DNA from 4 places in the Marinobacter sp. B-21 genome. Region 2 is predicted to be linked to each of the others. Evidence: predicted binding sites of a transcription regulator. Region 2 holds the regulator's gene; each other region holds the start of a gene.
What was found. The regulator sigma-54, encoded in region 2, starts transcription at its own class of promoters, with help from an activator protein. The targets are predictions, from matches to a motif close to ANTGGCATNNANNTTGCTNT.

Region 1 (4,535 bases), on a different contig from region 2:
TGATTTCCGTTGGTTCGACATAGTTTGACCTCTGGAGTTTTGCAAAAAGCGAACCACTTTGCGCCAGGTTCAGAAATGAGTGGGCAAAGTACGGGCATAGGGCCGTATCGGCGTTGAAATGTGCCGTAAGCTGGTGCAAACGGGGACAAGCCCTTGACCAGCCCGGAAAATTCGCCCCGTTGCTGGTCAGAGTATGGCTTTTTTCTGGTGCGCCCGCACCAAACTGGTGCGGGCAGTTTGGGCAGCTGGATAGTTGGGTGGTTTGGCTAGTTTGCCACGGAGGGGCGGTGAACGGTGAAGGAAATGGACGTACCGGTTTTTACCTGTACGCCGTTTTCATCCACGATGTGCACTCGGGCCTGGTGGGTGCCACGATAGACGTTGCTGACGGTAACCGAACCGGAAGTGCTCTGGCCAACCGGCTGGCCATCAAGGGTTACTTCATACTTGTGACCAGGCCGCAGGCCCGGCGTGCTGCGAACCTCGAACTGGATATCACCGCTACCACTGTAGAAGGCCTGGTCGTTATCCGGATACACAAAGGAGACGCTCTCGTACGCTGCACCCTCCCTCTGAACCTCTTCACGAAGCTTCTTGGTTTCCTGAACCACCTCGGGCTTCGGCAGAGTGATCGTAGTAACCGGTTTGACCTCTACGGCTTCAGCGCCTTCGCTCGGCTCATCGGAGAACGTAACGTTGCCGTAGGCATCGACGTTGCGGTAGACCTCGGCGGAGGCCGGGACCGCCAGAGCAAACAGTAGGCCGGCAACCAATCCAGACTTCGGATTCATAAGCTCACCTGTCATTGGGTTTTCCCGATTATCGGCGGCGCCCGGGGGCATTTCAACGCCTGTGGGGCGGGATGTTGGTTACATATCGTTAAGGGCTGCAGGCAATGTGCTTTTGCGCACAAAAAAAGCCCCGCACGGGGCGGGGCTTTGCTGCTCTTTAACTCTCTGGAGAGAGGTTTTAGCAGGAGTAGTACAGCTCGAACTCAACCGGATGAGTGGTCATGTTCAGCTTCTCAACTTCACCGCGCTTCAGATCAATATAGCCGGCAATCATGTCTTCAGTGAACACGCCTCCGCGGGTCAGGAACTCGTGGTCCGCTTCCAGGCAATCCAGAGCTTCAGACAGGGTTTCGGCAACCTTCGGAATGCTCAGGGCCTCTTCTTTGGGCAGATCGTACAGATCCTTGTCCATGGCATCGCCAGGGTGGATCTTGTTCTGGATGCCGTCCAGGCCGGCCATCATCAGGGCAGCGAAAGCCAGGTACGGGTTGGCAGCCGGATCAGGGAAGCGAACTTCAATACGACGCGCTTTCGGGCTGTTCACGTAAGGGATTCGGATGGAGGCCGAACGGTTACGGGCGGAGTATGCCAGCATGACCGGTGCTTCGTAGCCCGGAACCAGGCGCTTGTAGCTGTTGGTTGCCGGGTTGGTGAAGGCGTTGATGGCCTTGGCGTGCTTGATAACACCACCAACGTAGTACAGGGCGGCTTCGCTCAGGCCGGCATAGCTGTCGCCTGCGAACAGGTTTTTGCCGTCTTTGCTCAGTGACATGTGTACGTGCATGCCGGAACCGTTATCACCAACTACCGGCTTGGGCATGAAGGTGGCTGTTTTGCCATAAGCGTGCGCCACATTGTGTACGCAGTACTTGAGGATTTGAACTTCGTCAGCCTTGCGGGTCAGGGTGTTGGCGCCAACGCCGATTTCACACTGGCCAGCAGTGCCCACTTCGTGGTGGTGAACTTCAATTTCCAGACCCATGGATTCCATGGCCGCACACATGGCGCCACGCAGATCATGCAGGCTGTCAACCGGCGGAACCGGGAAATAGCCGCCTTTGACCCCCGGGCGGTGGCCGATGTTGTTGCGGTCGAAGTCTTCGCCGGATACCCAGGCGGCCTCTTCAGAATGAATGTGGTATGAAGAGCCTTGCATGTCGACGCTCCATTTAACGGAATCAAAGACAAAGAACTCCGGCTCCGGGCCGAACAGGGCGCCATCGGCGATGCCGGTGGACTTCAGGTATTCCTCGGCACGACGGGCAACGGAGCGCGGATCGCGCTCATAACCCTGCATGGTAGAAGGCTCTACGATGTTGCAGGTGATGTTAACGGTGGTTTCTTCAGTGAACGGATCGAGTACAGAGGTCGCGTCGTCCGGCATCAGGATCATGTCGGATTCGTTGATGCCTTTCCAGCCGGCAATGGAGGAGCCGTCAAACATTTTGCCGTCTGCGAAAAAGTCTTCATCTACTTCGGTGGCGGGCAGCGTCACGTGCTGCTCTTTACCGCGGCTGTCAGTAAAGCGCAGGTCAACCCATTTGACTTCGTGTTCTTTGATCAAATCAACTGTCTTGGACATTGTGCATGCTCCGTAAGTTATACCGCACAGGCGGCTGTATTCATGTTCGTGGTGCCGGATCGCTCAGAGTACTGAGTTCCGATCTGTTTCTCAGGTCTGCGCAGCTTAGCAAATGCCAGTGCGTCTTACCTGCAAATTTCGGCTGCTTTCGATAAAGCAAGGCGCTTGCCAATTTTCAGGGCATGCTCCAGAACGGCGCAACTGCCAGGGTTTGGGGCATGTTCAGGGCAAAGGCATTTTTACCAGGCTGGTTCTTGCGCTTTGTTGGCGCACACAATTGGTGCGTTAATTGACTGGGTGCGCTAAATAAGTGCAAAGCATCGCCTAAACCTAAATAGGGTAGGCGTTTTTCTTCATATTAACGACACAGACTTTTCGCTATACTACGCGCCGCTTCATTTTCACCCTGCCATTTTCAGATCCCGGATCGAAAAGCTCCATGCAGGGTGCCGGGCAGCCAGTTCCGGTAAATGAGTTCATTTTACGGATTTGAGACGGCATGTGTGGGGATTTCCCTGCGAACGACCCTCTCAGGTCATTGAGTGCATGCCGCAGGATTATTTTTGTGATTGAAAAACTTCGTAATATCGCCATTATCGCCCACGTTGACCATGGTAAAACCACGCTCGTAGACAAGCTGCTGCGTCAGTCCGGCACGCTGGATCGTAAAGAGCTGGAGAACGAGCGGGTCATGGATTCCAATGACCAGGAAAAAGAGCGTGGCATTACCATTCTGGCCAAGAACACGGCCCTGAAATGGAACGGTTACGACATCAACATCGTTGATACTCCGGGCCACGCTGACTTCGGTGGCGAAGTTGAGCGAGTGATGAGCATGGTTGATTGTGTGTTGCTGGTGGTTGATTCCATTGATGGCCCGATGCCGCAAACACGTTTTGTGACCCAGAAGGCGTTTGCCGCCGGCCTGCGCCCGATTGTCGTGGTCAACAAGATTGACCGTCCCGGTGCACGGCCCGACTGGGTTGTAGACCAGGTGTTTGATCTGTTCGACAACCTGGGTGCGACCGACGAGCAACTGGACTTCCCCATTGTTTTTGCCAGTGCCCTCAACGGCATTGCCGGCATGGACCATGAAAACCTGGACGACAACATGGATGCCGTGTTCCAGGCGATCGTTGATCATGTGCCGGCACCAAACGTCGATATGGACGGTCCGTTCCAGATGCAGATCTCCCAGCTGGACTACAACAGCTTCCTGGGCGTGATCGGTATTGGCCGCATCGCACGCGGCAAGATCAAAACCAATTCGCCGGTGACCGCGATTGGTGCCAGTGGCAAGAAGCGCAATGGTCGAATCCTCAAGATCATGGGGCACTCAGGCCTGCAGCGCGTTGAAGTGGATGAGGCACAGGCTGGCGATATCGTCTGCGTGAGCGGTATGGATGAGCTGTTTATCTCCGATACCCTGTGTGACCAGGCCAACGTTGAGGCCCTGCCGGCACTGACGGTGGATGAGCCGACCGTGTCGATGACCTTCCAGGTAAACGATTCGCCTTTCGCCGGCAGGGAAGGCAAGTACGTTACCAGCCGGAACATCAAGGAGCGTCTGGAAAAGGAGTTGCTGCACAACGTGGCGCTGCGCGTTGAAGAAGGCGATTCGGCGGACAAGTTCAAGGTATCCGGCCGTGGTGAACTGCATCTGTCAGTGCTGATTGAGAATATGCGCCGCGAGAACTTCGAGCTGGCGGTCGGGCGGCCTGAAGTTGTCATTCGTGAAGTGGATGGCGTCAAGCAGGAGCCCTATGAAAATGTCATCGTCGACATTGAAGAGCAGCACCAGGGCCCGATCATGGAGCAGATGGGGCTGCGTAAAGGCGACCTGACCAACATGGTGCCGGATGGCAAGGGGCGGATGCGTCTTGAGTACACCATTCCGGCACGGGGCCTGATCGGTTTCCGCAATACCTTCCTGACCATGACCTCGGGTACCGGTATTCTGACCTCGACCTTCAGTCATTACGGCCCCATCAAGGTTGGCGATGTCACCAGTCGCCAGAATGGTGTCCTCGTTTCCATGGCAACCGGAACAGCGCTGACCTATTCTCTGGAAACCCTGCAGAGCCGTGGCAAGCTGTTCCTGGACCCGGGCCAGGAAATCTACGAAGGCCAGCTTTGCGGCATTCACAGCCGTGACAATGATC
Region 2 (4,535 bases):
CGGCCCGTTACCGCCAGCCAACCCGTGAGGGCGAAGGTGAAACCGACGCCAGGGCGCTGAATATTACCTGGTCGGCCACTGACCAGCGTCTGATCTTTGAACGGCAAGCGGTCATCGAACAGAATGGCAACCTGTTCCGGGGCGATGTCATCCATTATGATACCGTCCGCCGGGTCGTAACTGCCCAAGGCGGCGCCGATACCGGTGAAGGATCCGGCCGGGTAGAAATGGTGATTCAGCCACGCAGCACTGACAGACGTACTGACAGACAGGAATCCGATGGCAGTTCTGAGAGCCAGTAATCTGGCAAAGAGTTATAAACAGAAAAAAGTGGTGATCGACGTTTCCCTGGAAATCCGCAGCGGGGAAATTGTTGGTCTGCTGGGCCCCAATGGCGCCGGTAAAACCACCTGCTTTTACATGATTGTGGGGCTGGTTCCCGCCGACCGCGGCCGGATCACCATCGACAGCCGCGACATCACTCATCTGCCCATGCACGGCCGGGCGCGTCAGGGCATCGGTTACCTGCCCCAGGAAGCCTCGGTATTCCGCAAACTGTCGGTGCGCGACAACATCATGGCCATTCTGGAAACCCGCAAGGGTCTGGGTAAGGCGGAGCGGGAAAAGAAGGTGGAAGAATTGCTCGAAGAATTCCACATTACCCACATTCGTGACAGCATGGGCATGGCCCTGTCCGGCGGCGAGCGCCGGCGTGTGGAAATTGCCAGGGCCCTGGCGATGGAGCCGGCCTTTATCCTCCTGGATGAGCCGTTCGCCGGTGTCGACCCCATTTCCGTGAGCGATATCAAACACATCATCCGGCATCTTCGGGACAAGGGCATTGGTGTGTTGATTACCGACCACAACGTGCGTGAGACCCTGGACATCTGTGAGAATGCCTACATCGTTTCCGGTGGCCACATCATCGCCTCCGGTAATGCCGAGGCCATTCTGGCCAACCAGCAGGTGAAGGAAGTGTATCTGGGCAATGAGTTCCGACTGTGAAATTGGGGTCAGATGAAATTGGGGTCAGATGAAAAGTTCATCTGACCCCAATTTCATCTGACCCCCGGATTGTTTTGATGATCTGTAGCAAGTAAACTCGGCAAAGAACTTGCTAGGGTAATACAGAGCCAAGGCAAGTAACCGACATATAAAGAATTTTTCACTACCTACGACACCAAGCGCTGATGAGTGACGGATCCTGAACCATGGTAATGAAAGCCTCCTTACAGTTAAAGCTGGGTCAGAGCCTGACCATGACACCCCAGCTGCAACAGGCGATCCGGCTTCTACAGCTTTCCACTCTCGACCTTCAGCAGGAAGTCCAGCAGGCCCTGGAATCCAACCCCATGCTGGAGACGTCCGAGGATGAGGATCAGCCGGAGACCGACACCGGGAATGACGAACGGGAGGCCAATGCCACCGAGTCCGCCGCTGAGACAGTTCCCGAACCTTCACCCGACTGGGATGAAACCGAAAACGGTCCGGACTGGTCCTCGGAAAACGAAATCCCGGATAATATCCCGGACGATCTCCCGGTCGACACCGCCTGGGACGATATCTACCAGTCCGCACCGGCATCGGCCGCCCGTAACGATGACGAAAACGATCACGATTTCGAGACCCGCAACTCCCCCACTGACACGCTTCAGGATCACCTGGAATGGCAACTGAACCTGACCCCGATGAGCGAACGGGACCAGGCCATTGCCCACGCTTTGATGGACGCAGTGGATGAACGCGGTTATCTGACCAGTCCGCTGGAAGAGATTCATGCCGGGTTGCTGGATGAAAACGAAGAAGACCCCCTTGAGCTGGATGAAGTCGAGGCGGTCCTTCACCGGCTGCAGCATTTTGATCCTCCCGGCGTGTTCGCCCGGGACCTGCAGGAATGCCTGCTGATCCAGCTCAACCAGCTGCCGCCGGAAACGCCCTGGCTGGCCCAGGCTCGCCTGGTCATCACCCATTACATCAATCTGCTCGGCAACCGCGACTATGCCCAACTGCTACGCCGCAGCCGCCTGAAAGAAGACCAGCTGCGGGATGTACTGGCCCTGATTACCGGTCTGAATCCCCGCCCCGGTGACGTGATTGACCGCACCGAACCTGACTACGTAATTCCGGATGTGATCGTTCGCAAGCACAACGGCCGCTGGCGCGTTGAACTGAATCCGGAAATTGCCCCGCGCATCCGCGTCAATGCCAGCTATGCTTCTCTTATAAGGCGTGCGGACAGCAGTGCCGACAACACTTACCTGCGGGATCAGTTGCAGGAGGCGAAATGGTTTATCAAGAGCCTGCAGAGCCGCAATGAAACCCTGCTGAAAGTGGCGACCCGTATTGTCGAGCACCAGCAAGGATTCCTGGATCAGGGTGAAGAAGCCATGAAACCGCTGATCCTCTCTGATATCGCCCAGGCGGTTGAGATGCATGAGTCCACGATTTCCCGGGTCACCACCCAGAAATACATGCACACCCCCCGGGGAATTTTCGAGCTGAAATATTTCTTCTCCAGCCATGTCAGCACTGACGAAGGCGGTGAATGTTCTTCCACGGCGATCCGCGCGATGATCAAAAAGCTGATTGCCGCGGAAACGCCCAAAAAGCCATTGAGCGACAGTAAAATTGCAGCCATGCTAGGAGAACAGGGAATCAAGGTTGCGCGACGCACCGTTGCCAAGTACCGGGAGGCCATGCACATTCCGCCTTCGAACGAACGCAAGCGGCTGGTCTGAACACCCCGGGGTCCGGGCGCAACGTACTATTCGCCGGCGCACAATGCGCCAGCACCCAGACCGGCTCCCGGGAGCCGGAACGATGACAACAGGAGACGCCTATGCAACTCAATATTTCAGGCCATCACGTAGAACTGACTCCCGCACTGAAGGATTATGTTTCAGAGAAGTTCCAGAAGCTCGAGCGTCACTTTGACCACATCAGCAACTGCCAGGTAACCCTGGAAGTGGAGAAGGTGCGCCAGATTGCGGAAGCCACGCTGCACGTGGTTGGTGGTGAGATTCACGCAAAGGCAGAAAATGAGGATATGTACGCAGCCATCGATGTCCTGATCGACAAGCTGGACCGCCAGATTCTCAAACACAAGGAAAAGAATGTAGACCGGATGCACGGAAACGGCTCTCGCTAACTGGCTGTTTTCATGCAAGTCATCCAATCGAGCTGCGACACGGCTGACGTGTCGCAGCCTTTTTTTAACGGAAATGCAGTCGATCCATGAGCGACACATCCCTGACCATAGACAACATACTTGCACCGGAGCTCACCCTCTGTCGGGTGTCGGCATCCAGCAAGAAGCGGGCTCTGGAGTTTATTGCCGAGCAGATAAACCTCCAGGACAATACGCTCAGCGAAACCCAGATATTCAATAACCTGATCTCACGGGAGCGTCTGGGTAGCACCGGTATTGGCCAGGGAATTGCCATCCCACACTGCCGCCTGGAAGGCCTGGATCATGTGGTGGGCGTACTGATGACGCTGGAAGAAAGCGTCGAGTTTGACGCCATCGACAATCAGCCGGTAGATCTGATCTTCGCCCTGGTCGTGCCCAAGGAGGCCACCAGCGAACACCTGGAACTGCTCAGCCAGCTGGCGGAAAAATTCAATGAGCGGTCGTTCTGTGATCGCCTGCGGCAATGCGAGGACGCCAGCACCCTGTACGAGCGCATGACCGCCTCAAGCGGATGACATTCATTGCAGTGGAGGTACGTGGTCATGAAGCTGATTATCGTCAGTGGCAGGTCCGGATCGGGCAAGAGTACCGCACTTCATGTTCTGGAAGACCTGGGCTTCTATTGCATAGACAACCTCCCGATCGGCCTGCTTTTCCCCCTTACCCGGGAAGCCGCCAGCCAGACAAAACCGGGCCGCCTCGGCAAGATGGCCGTGAGCATTGACGCCCGTAACCTTTCCGGAGAACTGGCCAACTTCGAAGAGATCTACCGCCGCCTCCAGGAAACAGGGGTGACCGTTGAGATCATCTTCCTGGATGCCGACGAACAGTCCCTGCTGCAGCGTTTTCATGCGACTCGCCGAAAGCACCCCCTGAGCGATGACAAGACCTCGCTGCGGGAAGCCATCACCAGTGAAAAGAAGCTTCTTGAACCGCTGTCCAAGCTCTCCGACCTGTATGTGAACACCACCGGCATGTCCATGTACGAACTCCGGGATATGGTGAAGCAGCGGGTTGTCGGCAGGAAGGAGCAGGAACTGGCCCTGCTGTTCCAGTCGTTTGGCTTCAAGCACGGTGTACCGCTGGATTCGGACTATGTCTTCGACGTTCGATGTCTGCCTAACCCTTACTGGGATACCAGCCTTCGGAAGTATGTGGGCACCGATCAGCCGGTGATCGAATTTCTTGAAAAGGAACCGGCGAGCCGAAAGATGATCGATGATCTCAAGGCTTTCCTGGACACCTGGTTACCCTCCTTCGCGGACAGCAACCGCAGCTACATGACCATCTCCATCGGCTGTACCGGAGGCCAGCACCGCTCTGTGTATGTGTGCGAGCAGCTGGG
Region 3 (4,535 bases), on a different contig from region 2:
CCCGCAGACGTTATCGGGCTGGGGATCACAACAGTCTCATCGGCTGAACCGTCAGAATAGGAAAAAGTCAGCGTTTCACCCGCCGTAAAGTCACCGGTCTGCAGGGAAAGGTCTCTCACCCTGCGTTCCAGCACGGATTCACGGGAATCCAGATTCACATCGGTCTGCAGGTTCGTGGTCCTGCGCGGAGCCAGGTTGGCGGTCTCAATCTGCAGGTCACCACGCACACCGGACAGGTTGCCATCACCATCAGCGGTATAACCCTGCACCTTCATGCCCTGGTTGTTGACCACAAAGCCGTCTTTGTCTACTCCGAACTGGCCGGCCCGGGAGTATCGCACTTCGCCGCCATTGTTCAGAATAAAGAAGCCATCACCGTCAATCGCCATATCCAGGCCGCTATCGGTGAAGCTGATATTGCCCTGGCCGAACGACTGCTTCACGCCCTGAACCCGGACACCGTCCCCGATCGGATTGGTGCCTGCGCTCAGGAAACCACTGGCATAAAGATCGCCGAACTGGGCCTTGCTGCCTTTGAACCCCACGGTACTGGCGTTGGCAATATTGTTACCGGTGACGTCCAGATCCACCGATGCCGCGCGAAGACCACTCAAACCCGTATTAAATCCCATGGTTCACCCCTTGGTGTTTCACCGGTATCAGTTAATTTGTTTTACATCAGACAGGGCGATGGAGCCCATACCTGCAAGATTCAGGGTAATGGAGCCACCCTGGCCCAGGGACACGCTGTCAACATTGGCACTTACCATCGTACCCAACTGCTGCGGCCCATCCGGGTAGGAAGCCTCGGCTACAATCTGGTAGGGTCCCGGCGGCAAGGGATTGCCGTTGCCGTCCTGGCCATCCCAGCGGAACGAGGTCACCCCCGCCGGACTACTACCCATGTCAATCTGGCGAACCCGTTCACCATTCTGACCCTGAATCGAAAGCCGAAGCCCGCCGGTCGATGCCGGCACTTCAACGGTGCCACTGATCTCACCGTCCGCACCCAGAATCCCGATCTGGGAAGGGGCAAGCACGGTTTTGCCGACCATGGCAGAGGCCTGCAGCGCCTGGGTGGAACGGAACTGGCCCGCCACATCCTCAACCGTACCGGAGAGGTTCTGCATCTCCTCCAGCGAGCTGAACTGGGCCAGTTGGGAGATGAATTCACCGTTGTCCTGGGGTTCCAGCGGGTTCTGGTTTTTCAGCTGTGCCAGCATCAGTTCCATGAACTCATTCCGGCCAAGCTCACTGGTGCCCTGGCCGCCATCCTGTTGCTTCAGCTGGTACTGGCTCAGAACATCCGACGCGTCTGTTGCATTTACTGCAGTCATGTTGTGCTCCTCACCGTATTACTGCTGACCAAGGGTCAGAATGCGCTGCATCATGGACTTGGCTGTGTTCATGACATCCACATTCATCTGGAAACTTCTGGACGACGACATCATGTCAGCCATCTCCTCAACCACGTTCACGTTGGGATAGAAGACATAACCGTCTTCATTGGCCGCCGGATGGTGGGGCTCGTAGCGCATCTGTAACTCCGCATCACTCTCAACAATGCCTTCAACCCTGACGCCGGCACCGGGACCTTCATCGGCAGCCATCGGCATGCCACCCTGCCCCGGGTTCAGGAGTGATTGCTGAACGGCTGAGAACACCGGCTTTCTGGCCCGGTAGGTTTCACCGGTACTGGAGCTGGCTGTTTCGGCATTGGCAATGTTGGACGCGGTTGTATTCAGCCGCAGCGATTGCGCTGTCATGCCGGAACCGGCGATATCAAAAATGCTGCCCAGTGACATGATAATTCTCCTTCGCTAACCCTGTGACTGCGGCTTATTCGCCCTTCAGGGCTTTGGTCAAACCGCTGAACTTGCTGTTCAGGAACTGGAAACTGGCCTGGAAGTCCATGGCGTTACGCATGAAGCGCGACTGCTCCTGCTGGGCATCCACAGTATTGCCGTCGACCGACGGCTGATGTGGCATCCGGTACAAAAGGTCGCTGTCTGAGGCAGACCGGGAGGTATCCATGTGGGCCTCGTTCGTTTTCGCCATCTGGAAGCCGCTGACGGACTCCTGGGCCTTCTGCATCATCGCCTGGAAATCCACATCACGGGCCTTGAAACCCGGGGTGTCAGCATTGGCCAGATTGTTTGCCAGAACTTCGGCACGCTTGACCCGCGCTTCCACCGCGTGCTGATGAATGCCCAGAGCCTTATCGAACGAAATTGCCATGTTGCCTCCCGAAAACTGCACCAGTACGCCGACCTGATTTTGCCGGCTGTGCTCTCTGACAGAACTAAAGCAAGGTAGATGCCAGAATTCGAAAGGCGCTCTAAAAAGGCGCCCTAAATAGCGCATAACCCCAGTATTGGCGGGATTAGCTGGGCTGTTGAGAGAAAGCGGGAGCGGATAAAGGGAAAGAAAGTCCTCGAAAGCGGCAAACCGCTTCCCCCGCCCACGCCGGGGGAAGCGACAGTTACCCGTTAAGGCCAGTGACGGACAAACTCGTCAACCCCGGGCCGGAGAACGGCAGGCTTTACAGCGGAGACACTCCCCGTATAAAGAAAGCCGACAATCTGCTCGTGGTCATCCAGCCCCAGCCCTTTGTGCACGGCTGAATGATAGGCGACAGCACCGGTGCGCCACATCACACCATAACCGGCATCCTGAAGGGCCAGCCCGAGAAAGCTCATGCCAGCAGCCGCAGACATCACCTGCTCCACTTCCGGAACTTTGGGGTGGGGGCTCGGCGAGGCAATACCAATAATGACCATGGGTGCCCGCAGAGGGGCGCGCCGGAGCTTTTCGATTTCCCGCTCGTCACTGTTGTTGGCACAGGTGGAGGCAAACAGTTCCCCGAGGGCCTCCAGCCCCTCACCTTCTACGACCAGATAACGCCATGGCCGCAACAAGGCATGATCCGGAGCGCGAGCGGCGCAGGCAAAGGCCTTGTTCAGGGTTTCCCTGTCCGGCGCGGGCGCCTCCAGCCTGGGTTCGGAGGACCGGTTAAGCAGGAAATCAGTAACTGCTGTCATATCGTCTCGCTATTTTATGACTGTGTGAAAATGGGCACGGGCACAATTGCTGGCTGTGAATTGTGGGTTGTACGTAATGCTGTTAATCTTTAGTCGTAGTCGGCGCTGCCAACAATTATAAAATGCCGCAGTCCTGCAACGGTGAGAAGCAACACAATGAGCAACCAGCGAACCTTCAACAGCTTTTCCGAATTCTATCCTTACTACCTTGAAGAACACAGCGATGTAATCTGTCGCAGGCTGCACTTTGTCGGTAGTCTTCTGGTTTTTCTGGTCGCTGTCTGGGCGATCACCTCCGGAAAACTTGCGTGGCTTCTGACCCTGCCGGTCATCGGCTATGGGTTTGCCTGGGTCGGCCATTTCAAGTTCGAGAAAAACCGCCCTGCAACCTTCAAGTACCCACTGTACAGCCTGATGGGTGACTGGGTCATGTTCCGGGACATGCTCATTGGCAGGATCCGTTTCTGAAATGATGAGCGTACCGGCCGATCTGCGCAATGCCAGCACCTCCGCTGTCAAGTCGATGGCTGCTGAAGGCCCCGGCAGTCCGATAGCCATACCGCCAATGCCGGATTACAACGGCCGAATACTGGCGTACACGTCTACGGCGGCAATTATCGTAACCGGTGTTCTCCAGGGTGCCTTTCCGCAGCCGTTACTGTGGCTGGTAGCAGGTGCTCTCACATGGCCACACATAGCCCATATACTCACCCGTAGAACCTTCCTGAGACATTCCGCACGCATCCGTCAGAAAATGCTCATTGTGGATTGTGTGATTGGCGGCGGGTTCATCGGTTTCATCGGCCTGATTGTCATACCCTCCCTGTCCGTGGCCCTGATGCTGATGTTCAGTTGCCTGATTGTTGGCGGCATCCGGCAGTGGCTGATCGGCACCGGTTTCATGGCCGCGGCAATTGCGATTGCTGTTGCCATCCTCGGCCTGGCCGACGGCCCCCACGCGCCGCTTTTGACCAGCATGGTGTCGATTCTTTCCACCGGGCTGTATATCTGCGTTACCGCCTATTACTCTCACCAGCAGGCCCGGGCACTGATGCTGGCCAAGACCCAGATCCAAAATCAGCGGGAACAGTCAATTGCCTTGTCCCACAAGCTGTCCAAGTACCTCTCACCCCAGGTGTGGCAATCCATCTTTACCGGGGAGCGGGATGTACGGCTGGAAACCCAGCGCAAGAAACTGGCGGTATTCTTTTCAGACATCAAAGGCTTCACCGAACTCTCCGAAGAGATGGAGCCGGAGGCGCTGACCGAGCTGTTGAATCACTACTTTAATGAAATGTCTGAAGTGGCCCTCAAATATGGCGGCACCATCGACAAATTCGTGGGCGACTCTATCATGGTATTCTTCGGCGACCCCACCAGCCGGGGCCAGCGGGAAGACGCCTTTGCCTGCGTGTCCATGGCCATTGAAATGCGCAAGCACATGAAGATCATGCGCCAGAAGTGGCGAAGCCAGGGCATCAAGACCCCCCTGGA
Region 4 (4,535 bases), on a different contig from region 2:
AAGAGGGGTGCCAGATGGCACCCCTCTTTGGTTTTGCGTTGCCAGAGATTGTTACTTGCTGCTGACAAACTCCGGATAGGCTTCCATGCCACACTCGGACAGATCCACGCCTTCGTACTCGTCCTCTTCGCTCACCCGAATACCCATGACAGCCTTGAGGATGCCCCAGACAATCAGGCTGGCGACGAATACCCAGACGAATATGGTGATGGCGCCGATGATCTGGCCGCTGAAGCTGACATCACCGTTGGTGACTGGCACCAGAAGCAGACCCAGCAAGCCACAGGTACCGTGAACCGAGATGGCGCCCACCGGATCGTCGATGCGCAGCTTGTCCATGGTCACGATGCTCAGGACCACCAGGATACCGCCGAAGGCACCGAAGAGGGTCGCAGTCAGGGCGCTCGGAGTGGATGGCTCAGCCGTGATCACTACCAGGCCAGCCAGCGCGCCGTTCAGCAGCATGGTCAGATCAGCCTTGCCAAACATCAGGCGGGCGGTGATCAGGGCAGCAATTGCACCGCCGGCAGCGGCGGTATTGGTATTCAGGAACACCATGGCCACGGAGTTGGCGCTGGCGATATCGCCCAGCTTGAGAACCGAACCGCCGTTGAAGCCGAACCAGCCCATCCACAGGATGAAGGTACCGAGGGTCGCCATCGGCAGGTTGGCACCCGGGAAGGCGCGGATTTCACCGTTCGGGCCGTATTTGCCTTTACGGGCACCGAGAAGGATTACACCAGCCAATGCGGCTGCTGCACCCGCCATGTGAACGATGCCGGAGCCGGCGAAATCGCTGAAACCGAGATCGCCCAGGGTATACATGCCGAAGACAGACGCGCCGCCCCAGGTCCAGGCGCCTTCCATCGGGTAGATAAAGCCGGTCATGAACACTGCAAAGACCAGGAAGGCCCAGAGTTTCATGCGTTCGGCCACAGCACCGGAGACGATGGACATGGCTGTTGCGACAAACACAACCTGGAAGAAGAAGTCAGACGCGCCGGAGTAGATGGAGCCACCCTCGAAGCCGCCGTCCCGGCTGGCGAAGTCACCCAGAACAGCCGCAGTGTCAACGTCTGCGATTCCGGAAAGGAAAATGTTACCGCCGTACATGATGGCGTAACCACTAACCAGGTACATGATGCAGGCAATGGCAAACAGAGCCACGTTCTTGGTCAGGATTTCCGTGGTGTTCTTGGCACGCACCAGGCCGGATTCCAGCATGGCGAAGCCCGCTGCCATCCACATCACTAATGCACCGCACACCAGGAAATAAAAGGTGTCTATAGCATACTGCAGGTGAAAAAGATTGCTTTCCATATGAAGCCCTCCGCACGAGGCTTTTCAGGTTATAAATTTTTTTGCGTTGGCTGATCGAAAAAATCAGAGCTGGTTCAGACCGCTTCTTCGCCGGTTTCGCCGGTCCGGATCCGGATGGCCTGTTGCAGTTCGGTCACGAAGATCTTGCCGTCACCGATCTTGCCGGTGTTGGCTGCCTTGGTAATGGATTCGATGACCTGGTCCAGCAGATTGTCGCCAATGGCAACTTCCACTTTGACCTTGGGCAGGAAATCCACCACGTATTCCGCGCCACGGTAAAGTTCAGTGTGGCCTTTCTGCCGACCGAAGCCTTTGACTTCAGTGACGGTTACGCCTTGCACGCCAATCTCGGATAGTGCCTCACGGACATCATCCAGTTTGAAAGGCTTGATGATCGCTGTCACAAGTTTCATTGCTTTCTCCTTGGTAAAGCCGTCCCAACAGTGAGGGCCCGTCGGCCAGTTGTTGAGGTCGGGATGCTGCCACCTCGCACACCAATTGTGCGGATTGCGTACGAGGGCTTTAGCATCGGGTATGCCAACGCAAAAAAATACATTTAAAACAATAATCTACAATATGCGCGTACCAGAATGGCGCAAAGATCTGCACCAAAATGGAGCGGGTAGCCAGCCGATGAGTCAAATTGGAGCGGACTCACTGGCCGTTCGTCCATTATTATAAGGCCGACCGGGCACAGTATGGCAGGGGCTGCGGTGTGATACACTCCCGCAAACCGGTGAGAGCCCCTCTCTTTTAGTCGAAGCCGGACATTTCTGGAATCAGTGAGGTGATATGTGAAGGGTCCCCAGGATATTTTCGCCCAGTTACAGGGTCAGTTTGGTCAGTTCGTTCCCGATATGGCCCGCGCCGCCCGGGAGGATTTTGAAACCCAGGCCCGGGCAACAGTGATGTCGGTCCTTTCCCGTCTGGAGCTGGTAACCCGGGAAGAGTTTGATGCCCAACAGGCGGTGCTGCTGAAGACTCGTGAAAAGGTGGAGGCGCTCGAAAAACGGGTCGCCGAGCTGGAAAAATCCCTGCAGGAACAATAAACTCCGGATTAGCCCGGCAGGACGCCGGGCATGGTTTTCCGGTCACCATGGAAGGTTGTCATGCTAGCTATCGTTCATTCCCGCGCCATAATCGGCGTGTCTGCTCCCCCCGTTACGGTTGAAGTCCACCTCTCCGGGGGATTGCCCGCACTCTCGATTGTCGGCCTCCCTGAAACCGGCGTTCGCGAGAGTAAGGAGCGGGTTCGCAGCGCCCTTCTGAATGCGGGGTTCGACTTCCCCGCCCGCCGCATTACGATCAACCTTGCCCCCGCTGATCTGCCCAAGGAAGGCGGCCGGTTTGACCTGCCCATTGCCCTTGGGATTCTGGCGGCCTCGGGCCAGATTCCGGCGGAGAGTCTCGCCGATTGCGAGTTTCTCGGGGAGCTGTCCCTCGATGGTGCGCTGAGGCCTCTCAAGGGCGTGCTTCCGGCTGTGCTTGCTGCCCGGCAGGACCAGCGAGCCTTGCTGGTTCCCCATGGCAATGCCGGCGAGGCGGCCCTGGCCAGCCAGGGTGACGTGCTGGCGGCCGGCCACCTGTTGACCGTGTGTGAACACCTCAGCGGCCGGGCCAGGCTGGTTCCGGTGCCGAAATCACCATTGGAACGGGTGCCCGGCAACAACAGTGAGATACCGGACCTGTCCGATGTCCGCGGCCAACGGGTCCCTCGCAGGGCGCTCGAAGTTGCCGCCGCCGGCGGCCACAACCTGTTATTCTTCGGGCCGCCTGGCACCGGCAAGAGCATGCTGGCCAGCCGTCTGCCGGGTATTCTTCCGGCACTGACCGACGATGCGGCCATGGAAGTTGCCAGCGTTCACTCGGTTGCCGGGCTTGCCATGAGAGAGGGCGGGTGGCGCCAACCGCCGTTCCGGGCGCCCCACCACACAGCATCCGCGGTGGCCCTGGTCGGTGGCGGGAGCAGCCCGCGGCCTGGGGAAATCTCCCTCGCCCATCGCGGCGTACTTTTTCTGGATGAATTGCCAGAGTTTGAGCGTCGGGTTCTGGAAGTGCTTCGGGAACCCATGGAAACGGGGCACATCACGATCAGTCGGGCCGCGCGTCAGGTGAATTTTCCGGCTCGCTTTCAAGTCGTCGGTGCAATGAACCCATGCCCCTGCGGTTACAGTGGTCACCCGACCATTGAGTGTCAGTGCACACCGCAGCAGGTAATACGGTATCGGTCGAAGATCTCCGGGCCTCTGCTGGACCGGTTCGATCTCCATGTCGAAGTTCCGGTTCAGGGTGGCGGCGTACTGATGCAACAGGGCGGCGATGGCGAGACCAGTGCCACTGTCCGGGAACGGGTTATCGCTGCCAGGATGAAACAATCGGAACGGGGTTGCGTGAATGCTGCGCTGGCAGGGCGCGAACTGCATTCCGCTTGCCAACTGGACCGCCAGGGTGAGCAGTTGCTCTCCGGCGCCATGGAGAAGCTGGGGCTATCGGCCCGGGCATTGCACCGGATATTGCGGGTGGCTCGCACTCTCGCAGACCTTGAGGGCTGTGACGAGCTCCACCAGGGCCACCTGGTTGAAGCGCTCGGCTACCGGCAACTGGATCGTCAACAGGGGCGCAATTCGGTGGTATCCGCCTGAACCTTGTCACTCTGGTAAACTGTAGCCAAAGCCCATTAAACAAGACCCGCTGCCCGCGGTTAAGGATTGCAGATGACTAACCAGAAAGAGCCGCAAGATCCGAAAGACACTGCCACGGAATCACCGGTAACAACCCGCCGTGGTGTGCGTAGCTTTGTCCTGCGCCAGGGCCGCATGACCGAAGGTCAGAAAAAGGCGTTTGAGCGCAGCTGGCTGAAATATGGTCTCACCCGGGAAGACGGAATGATCGATCCGCGCCAGGTGTTTGGCCGGGATGCCATGCTGAACCTGGAAATCGGGTTTGGCATGGGCAAGTCACTGGCGGAGATGGCGGAAGCTGCCCCGGAGCAGGACTTCATCGGTGTCGAGGTGCACCAGCCAGGTGTGGGTGCTCTGCTCAAGGAGATTGAGGATCGCGGCCTGAAAAATGTCCGGATCTACAGTATCGACGCCAATGACGTGATTGATCTGTGCCTGCCGGATGCCTGTCTGGATCGGGTGATGGTGTTCTTCCCGGATCCCTGGCACAAGAAAAAGCATCACAAGCGCCGGCTGATCCAGCATGAGTTTGTC

Region 1: the regulator sigma-54 is predicted to act here: its motif matches at 2,527-2,546, upstream of glnA (glutamate--ammonia ligase).
Region 3: the regulator sigma-54 is predicted to act here: its motif matches at 2,305-2,324, upstream of flgB (flagellar basal body rod protein FlgB).
Region 4: the regulator sigma-54 is predicted to act here: its motif matches at 1,843-1,862, upstream of glnK (P-II family nitrogen regulator).

The regions. Positions count from the first base shown of each region.
Region 1 is NZ_JBSXNZ010000068.1:39,511-44,045, forward strand. It holds gene AC13C0_RS08615 (DUF4124 domain-containing protein) at 267-791, opposite strand; gene glnA (glutamate--ammonia ligase) at 970-2,373, opposite strand; gene typA (translational GTPase TypA) at 2,939-4,535, shown strand, end outside.
Region 2 is NZ_JBSXNZ010000064.1:37,869-42,403, forward strand. It holds gene lptA (lipopolysaccharide transport periplasmic protein LptA) at 1-302, shown strand, start outside; gene lptB (LPS export ABC transporter ATP-binding protein) at 280-1,005, shown strand; gene AC13C0_RS07205 (RNA polymerase factor sigma-54) at 1,218-2,738, shown strand; gene hpf (ribosome hibernation promoting factor) at 2,840-3,148, shown strand; gene ptsN (PTS IIA-like nitrogen regulatory protein PtsN) at 3,235-3,705, shown strand; gene rapZ (RNase adapter RapZ) at 3,733-4,535, shown strand, end outside.
Region 3 is NZ_JBSXNZ010000070.1:90,876-95,410, forward strand. It holds gene AC13C0_RS09600 (flagellar hook protein FlgE) at 1-632, opposite strand, end outside; gene AC13C0_RS09605 (flagellar hook assembly protein FlgD) at 660-1,337, opposite strand; gene flgC (flagellar basal body rod protein FlgC) at 1,356-1,805, opposite strand; gene flgB (flagellar basal body rod protein FlgB) at 1,840-2,238, opposite strand; gene AC13C0_RS09620 (nitroreductase family protein) at 2,490-3,041, opposite strand; gene AC13C0_RS09625 (Mpo1-like protein) at 3,198-3,509, shown strand; gene AC13C0_RS09630 (adenylate/guanylate cyclase domain-containing protein) at 3,511-4,535, shown strand, end outside.
Region 4 is NZ_JBSXNZ010000065.1:90,046-94,580, forward strand. It holds gene AC13C0_RS08020 (ammonium transporter) at 52-1,320, opposite strand; gene glnK (P-II family nitrogen regulator) at 1,395-1,733, opposite strand; gene AC13C0_RS08030 (accessory factor UbiK family protein) at 2,115-2,369, shown strand; gene AC13C0_RS08035 (YifB family Mg chelatase-like AAA ATPase) at 2,430-3,962, shown strand; gene trmB (tRNA (guanosine(46)-N7)-methyltransferase TrmB) at 4,035-4,535, shown strand, end outside.